2 regions of the Bradyrhizobium sp. FW305-F6 genome follow, and region 1 is predicted to be linked to the other one. Evidence: riboswitches for the same ligand, from Rfam matches in the RefSeq annotation. Region 1 holds a riboswitch; the other holds the start of a gene.
What was found. A riboswitch is a leader RNA that binds a small molecule or an ion and turns the genes downstream of it on or off. The one in region 1 is predicted to bind glycine.
Positions count from the first base shown of each region.

Region 2: linked by a shared signal. The riboswitch ahead of AC3WLX_RS21300 (D-amino acid dehydrogenase) and the one ahead of gcvT (glycine cleavage system aminomethyltransferase GcvT) in region 1 are both predicted to bind glycine.

Region 1 covers NZ_JBYSYD010000003.1:51,711-55,114, reverse strand. Annotated here, with positions in the region: gene alaS (alanine--tRNA ligase) at 1-1,085, opposite strand, end outside; glycine riboswitch at 1,309-1,399, shown strand; gene gcvT (glycine cleavage system aminomethyltransferase GcvT) at 1,542-2,690, shown strand; gene gcvH (glycine cleavage system protein GcvH) at 2,701-3,069, shown strand; gene gcvP (aminomethyl-transferring glycine dehydrogenase) at 3,248-3,404, shown strand, end outside.
Region 2 covers NZ_JBYSYD010000003.1:197,516-200,919, forward strand. Annotated here, with positions in the region: gene AC3WLX_RS21295 (ABC transporter permease) at 1-464, opposite strand, end outside; gene AC3WLX_RS21300 (D-amino acid dehydrogenase) at 641-1,936, opposite strand; glycine riboswitch at 2,004-2,109, opposite strand; glycine riboswitch at 2,113-2,217, opposite strand; gene AC3WLX_RS21305 (M20/M25/M40 family metallo-hydrolase) at 2,313-3,404, opposite strand, start outside.

The DNA.
Region 1 (3,404 bases):
GTCTTGCGGAAGCGGGTCTCTTCCAGCCGCAGCGTTTCCTCGATCAGCTTTTCCGCGCGCATCAATTCGGGATAGGCCTGGCCCATCTCGCGGACCAGCGCCCAGACCAGCCGGTGCATCAGCGGCTCCTTGGCGCCCAGCAGCTGCGCATGACGCATCGCCCGGCGCATGATCCGGCGCAGCACGTAGCCGCGGCCCTCGTTCGAGGGCAGCACGCCGTCCGAGACCAGGAAGGCCGAGGAGCGTAAGTGGTCGGCAATGACGCGGAACGAGGCGACGGTCTGCTCGGTCGGGCCGCTGCCGAGCGCGGACGCGGTCGCGTCGATCAGGTTCTTGAACAGGTCGGTCTCGAATACGCTCTCGACGCCCTGGAGGATGCAGGCCATGCGCTCCAGGCCCATGCCGGTGTCGATCGAGGGACGCGGCAAGCCGACGCGCTCCTCCTTCGTCACCTGCTCGTATTGCATGAACACGAGATTCCAGAATTCGAGGAAGCGGTCGCCGTCCTCTTCCGGCGAGCCCGGAGGCCCGCCCCAGATGTGCTCGCCGCGGTCGATGAATATCTCCGAGCACGGGCCGCACGGACCGGTGTCGCCCATCGCCCAGAAATTGTCCGAGGTCGGGATGCGGATGATGCGATCGTCGGAGAAGCCGGCGATCTTCTTCCACAGCCCCGCCGCCTCGTCGTCGGTGTGATAGACCGTGACCAGCAGCTTGTCCTTCTTCAGGCCGAACTCGGTCGTGATCAGCTTCCAGGCGAGCTCGATCGCGCGCTCCTTAAAGTAATCGCCGAACGAGAAATTGCCGAGCATCTCGAAGAAGGTGAGATGGCGCGCGGTGTAGCCGACATTGTCGAGGTCATTGTGCTTGCCGCCGGCGCGCACGCATTTCTGCGAAGTGGTGGCGCGCTGATAGGGCCGCTTCTCGACGCCGGTGAAGACGTTCTTGAACTGCACCATGCCGGCATTGGTGAACATCAGCGTCGGGTCGTTGCGCGGCACGAGTGGCGAGGACGCCACGATCTCGTGGCCGTTCTCGGCAAAGAAGTTCAGAAAGGTCGACCTGATCTCGTTGACGCCGCTCATGTTCATCCAATCGGGTGTGCTTGGACCCGCTGTCCTGCCGTCCGAACCGGAACGTTAAGGCTGATATCTGCGGGCCAATGCGCTTTTAGACAAGGCCAGCTTTCCTGTCCAGAAACTGTGCAGACAGATCAGAGGGTTGCCGCAGCAGCGCAATCCCGTTGAAAGGCGCCAGTGCCGCGTTGACAGGCTTGGCTCCCCTGTGATCTGTACCCATCTGTATCGTACGGCCACGTCGGGAGAGACCGGCTTTAGGCAGCCGGCGCCGAAGGAGCAACCGCCCCGGAAACTCTCAGGCAAAAGGACCGCGTGGCTTTGACAGCATCTGGAAAGAGGCGCCGACGGGCTTAAGACCCGGACTGCGTCCGCCGACGGGATAATACTCTCAGGCACAGCGACAGATGGGGCTTCGACTGGTGTCCATCGGGGAATCGTCCCCGGGGAACCGCCGAGGGTCCCATGATGCCAGCGCACGACCAAGCCGCCCTGAAACGTACGCCGCTCTACGAGCTCCATGTATCCCTGGGCGGCAAGATGGTCCCGTTCGCGGGCTACGACATGCCCGTGCAGTACCCCGCGGGCGTGCTGAAGGAGCACCTCCATACCCGCTCCAAGGCCGGCCTGTTCGACGTCTCCCATATGGGCCAGCTCCGCTTGCTGCCGAAATCCGGCAAGTGCGAGGACGCCGCCCGCGCGCTGGAGCGGCTGGTGCCGCAGGACATCGTTGCGATCGCGCCGGGACGGCAGCGCTACGCCCAGTTCACCAATGCCGAGGGCGGCATTCTCGACGACCTCATGGTCGCCAATTTCGGCGATCACCTGTTCCTGGTCGTCAACGCCGCCTGCAAGGACGCTGACGAGGCGCATCTGCGCGCGAATCTGTCCGGCGACTGCATCATCGAGCCCCTCGCCGACCGCGCCCTGCTCGCGCTGCAGGGGCCGAAGGCGGAAGCCGTGCTGGCGAAATTCTGTGCAGAGGCCGCGGCCATGACGTTCATGGATGCCGGCCCGCACGAGGTCGCCGGTATCAAATGCTTCGTCTCGCGCTCCGGCTACACCGGCGAGGACGGGTTCGAGATCTCCGCTCCATCAGGCGACGCCACACACCTCGCCAAGCTGCTGCTGGACGATCCGGACGTGCTGCCGATCGGTCTCGGGGCTCGCGACAGCCTGCGGCTGGAAGCGGGGCTCTGCCTCTACGGCCACGACATCGACACCGCGACCACGCCGGTCGAGGCCGCGCTGGAATGGTCGGTGCAGAAGAGCCGCCGCTCCGGCGGGATGCGCGCCGGCGGCTTCCCCGGTGCCGAGAAGATCCTTGCCCATTTCGACGGCGGCGCGCCGCGCCGCCGCGTCGGCCTGCGCGCCGAGGGCCGCGCGCCGGTGCGCGAAGGCGCACCGCTGTTTGCGAACGAGACCGGCGGCGAGCCGATCGGACAGGTCACATCGGGCGGCTTCGGCCCCAGCCTGAACGCGCCGGTCGCGATGGGCTACGTGCCCACCGCATCGAGCGCGCTGGGCACCAAGCTGTTCGCCGAGGTGCGCGGCCAACGATTGCCGGTCGCGGTCGCCGCCATGCCCTTCGTGAAGAACACCTACAAACGCTGAGGACCCCACGATGACCACCACGCTGTACACCTCTGATCACGAATGGTTGGCGATCGACGGCGATGTCGCCACCGTCGGCATCACCGACTACGCCCAGCAGCAGCTCGGCGACGTCGTGTTCGTCGACCTGCCCAAGGTCGGCCGGAGCTTGAAGAAGGCCGAAGCCGCCGCGGTCGTCGAGTCCGTCAAGGCGGCGTCCGACGTCTACGCGCCCGTGACCGGCGAAGTGCTCGAGACCAATGCCGAGCTCGTGGCCGAGCCGGCGCTGGTGAACTCGGACGCGCAAGGCAAGGCCTGGTTCTTCAAGATCAGGATCGCCGACAAAAGCGAGCTCGGCGGCCTGATGGATGAGGCTGCGTACAAGGCACACACGGCGTGAGATGACGCGCGATCTTTCCACATCGTCATGGCCGGGCTTGTCCCTGCCATCCACGTCTCTCTCACGGCACGAAGAACGTGGATGCCCGGGACATAGGCGAGCGAAGCGACGCCGTCCTTCAGACGGCTACGCCCGGGCATGACGGCGAAGACATATGACTTTTAGCGAGGACCCAATGATGACCGCGCACCGCAAGACCAACGGCGACACCGCCGCCTCCTTCGTCCGCCGCCACATCGGCCCCTCCGCGCGCGATGTCACCGCGATGCTCGAGACCGTCGGCGCTAGAAGCGTGGACGCGCTCATGGCGGAGACGCTGCCGGCTTCGATCCGGC
Region 2 (3,404 bases), 150 kb from region 1:
AAGATCTGGATCAGCACATAGCCGACCACGAATACCGGCACCGAGAAGCCGAGCACGGACAGGCCCATGACAAAACGGTCGATCCAGGTGCCGTGCTTCCAGGCGGCGATCACCCCCAGGGGAACCGCGACGATCACGGCGAGGACGATGGTGCACAGCGCGATCGAGATCGACGGCTCGACGCGCTGGCCGATCATCTTGATGACCGGCAGGTTGGAGATCAGCGACGTCCCGAGGTCGCCGTGCAGCAGCTTGTTCACCCAGGTGATGAACTGCACGATCAGGGGCTCGTTGAGGCCGAGCGAGTCGCGGATGCGTTCGAGCCGCTCGGGCGTGGCGTTGTCGCCGGCCAGAATCGCGGCGGGATCGCCCGGCGTCAGCCGCAGCAGCAGGAACACGAACAGCGCGACGACGCCCATCACGGGCACCGCGGCCAGAACGCGGCGAATAAGATAACCCAGCATGCACCTATCTCCGGCTAAGTAACGTGGGGGGCCTCGAGGCGCCCGTGAACTCTGTCGTGTCTATCATGCCTGTCACTTGGGCTGAAAAGGCCGTCCGGAGACGCCGTCCTCTTGGGGCAAATTGTGTGCCAAGGCCAGCGCTGTCGCAAGAGGCAGGCATGTCTCCGGTTGGCCACTCAGGATGCATGCCGCAGCTCGCGCTCAACCCCAAGTGAGGCAACGGTCGGCGGTGCGTTGAGCCCGCGCCAGCCGTCGATGGTCCCGGCGATCATCTGCGCGGTCGCCGCGGACAAGGTCCAGCCGAGATGACCGTGCCCGGTGTTGAAGAACACGCCCGGCATCCGTCCTGCGCGCACCACCGGCATCATGTTCGGCATCATCGGGCGCAACCCGGCCCAGGGCACGACGCGCGACGTTTCGACGGCTGGGAAGTTGCTGCGCACCCAGTCGATCAGCGGCTGCACGCGGTCGGCGCGGATGTCGCGATTGAAGTCGTTGAACTCGGCCGTGCCGGCCACGCGGAAGCGATCCGCGCCGAGCCGGCTGGTGACGATCTTGGCGGCCTCGTCGAGCAGGCTCACCGTTGGGGTGGCATTGCGGCTTTCGGCGGTGTCGAGCTGCACGGTGATCGAATAGCCCTTCACCGGATAGACGTTGACGCGCTCGCCGAGCAGGGCGGCGAAGTGACGGCTGGCAACCCCGGCGCAGACCACGACACCGTCCGCCTTCAGCATGCCGCGCGCGGCGGCATCGCTCGCGGAAAGATCGGCCCAGCCGAGCACGAAGCCGCTGCCGGCAGGCGCGATCGAATCGATGCCGGCTTCGTGGATGAAGGTTGCGCCCCGCCGCTTGCAGGCGTCCGCCAGCCCGCGGGTGAACTTGTGGATGTCGCCGGTCGCATCCGACGGCGTGTAGAAGCCGCCATAATAGTCTTTGCGCAGCGTCGGCTCGATGCTGCGGATTTCCTCCGGCGTCACAGGGCGGCGGTCGAGACCGCCTTCCTGCAGCAGCGCGTTGACGCGCAGGCCGGATTCGAACCCGGCCTTGTCGCGATAGATGTGAAGGATGCCGCGGCGCTCGAGATCGAAGTCGATGCCCTCGCGCGTCGCAAGGTCGAACAGATACTTGCGGGCTTCGATCGCGAGCCGTGTGGTCTCGATCGTGTTGGCGCGGTAGTTGCCGATGTTGGCGACGAACTCGCTCATCCACGAATATTTGTGCCAGTTCGGCCGCGGATTCATCAGCAGCGGCGCGTCGCGCCGGAACATCCAGCGCAAGCCCTTCAGGATCGTCGCGGTGCTGTTCCAGACTTCGGCGTTCGATGCGGAGAGCTGTCCGCCATTGGCGAAGGACGTCTCCATCGCGGCGTAACGGTGCTTGTCCAGCACCGTCACCTTGTAGCCGCGTTCGAGCAGGGCATAGGCGGTCGTGACGCCGGTGATGCCGGCGCCGATGATGGCGATATGAGTCATGACGTGGTTCGGGGCTCCCGTGTTTAGAGTCGGCTAACCGCCGGCCAAAGGCCGTTGGCGGCGCCCCATCTGTCACGGTTACCTGAGAGCTTGACCCGCCGCGGATTGCGCAGCGGATTATCCCCTTCGGTGGACGTCACGATTGCATGCAATCGCGCCGCCTCTCTCCAGATCGTCCTGACGATACGGTCCTTTTGCCTGAGAGTTTCCGGGGCGGTTGCTCCGTCGGCGCCGCAATGAAGGCTGACAGCCTTCGTTGCGATCTCTCCCGCGTCGTCGCGTGGACGGCCGAGCAGTACGACACGCCTCATTTTTGGACAAGGCTAAATTTAAACCGCCACTGCCGCCGTATTGTGCAGTGCAATGTTGATTCAACTTATTCCAGCGTCGCCAGCAATCCCGCCATCAAGCGGCCGCGCTCGACCAGGCTGTCGACCTCGATGAACTCTTCGAGCGTGTGGCCATTGCCGCCGCGCACACCGAGGCCGTCGAGGGTGGGGATTCCCATCGCGCCGGTGAAGTTGCCGTCCGAGCCGCCGCCGGAGCTTGCATGCGGCAATTCCATGCCGAGAGATTTGGCAATGCCGCGGGCCTGTTCATAGAGCGCCATGGTGCCGGCATCGGGCTCCCAGACCGGCCGCGTCACGCCGCGCGTGACCTTGAAGGTGACGTCGTTGCTGGTGCCGGACAGCGCCAGCATCCGTTCGACGCCGCGGTCGAGATCGGCCTGGCGCTTGGCCATGGAGAGCGCTTCGCCGGTCGCCGTGGTGGCAACGCAATTGACCCATTGGCCGCCATGGACCACGCCGACCGAGAAGGTGCAGTCCTCGGTCGTCATCGCGTCGATTGCGAGGATCTGGCGCGCCATCTCGCGGATCGCCGAGCGTCCCGCCGACAACGTCGCGCCGGCGTGGCTCGGCCGGCCCGTCGCCTCGAGATTGAAGCGCGCGATGGCGTAGCGCCCGGTGGTGACGCCGTTGTCGGCGCGGCCGGGCTCAGGCACCAGCACATACTTGTTGCGCGCGGCTTCCGCCTCGATGATGTCGCGTGTGGAGGGCGTGCCGACTTCCTCGTCCGGCGTGAACAGCACGGTGATCGGCAGCGGCGTCGTGAAAGAGGCGCGCGCCAGCTGCCGGATGGCTTCCAGGGAGAGGTAGTTGCCGCCCTTCATGTCGTAGATGCCGGGGCCGTAGCACTTGTTGCCCTCGCGCCGCCATTTCAGCTTCTCGATGGTACCGACGGGGTGGACGGTGTCCATGTGCCCGGCGATCAGGATACCCGGCTCGCCCTGCTTGGGATGAGGAAAACGCGCGCGGATGACCCCGCCGAAGCCCTGGCGGCCGGCGATGCGTTCGATCGTCGCACCCATGATTGCCATATCCCGCGCTGCGATATCGAGCATGCGGTCCACGGCGCCGGCGTCCCAGGTCGGGCTTTCGCATTCGACCCAGCCGCGCAGGCCCTCGAG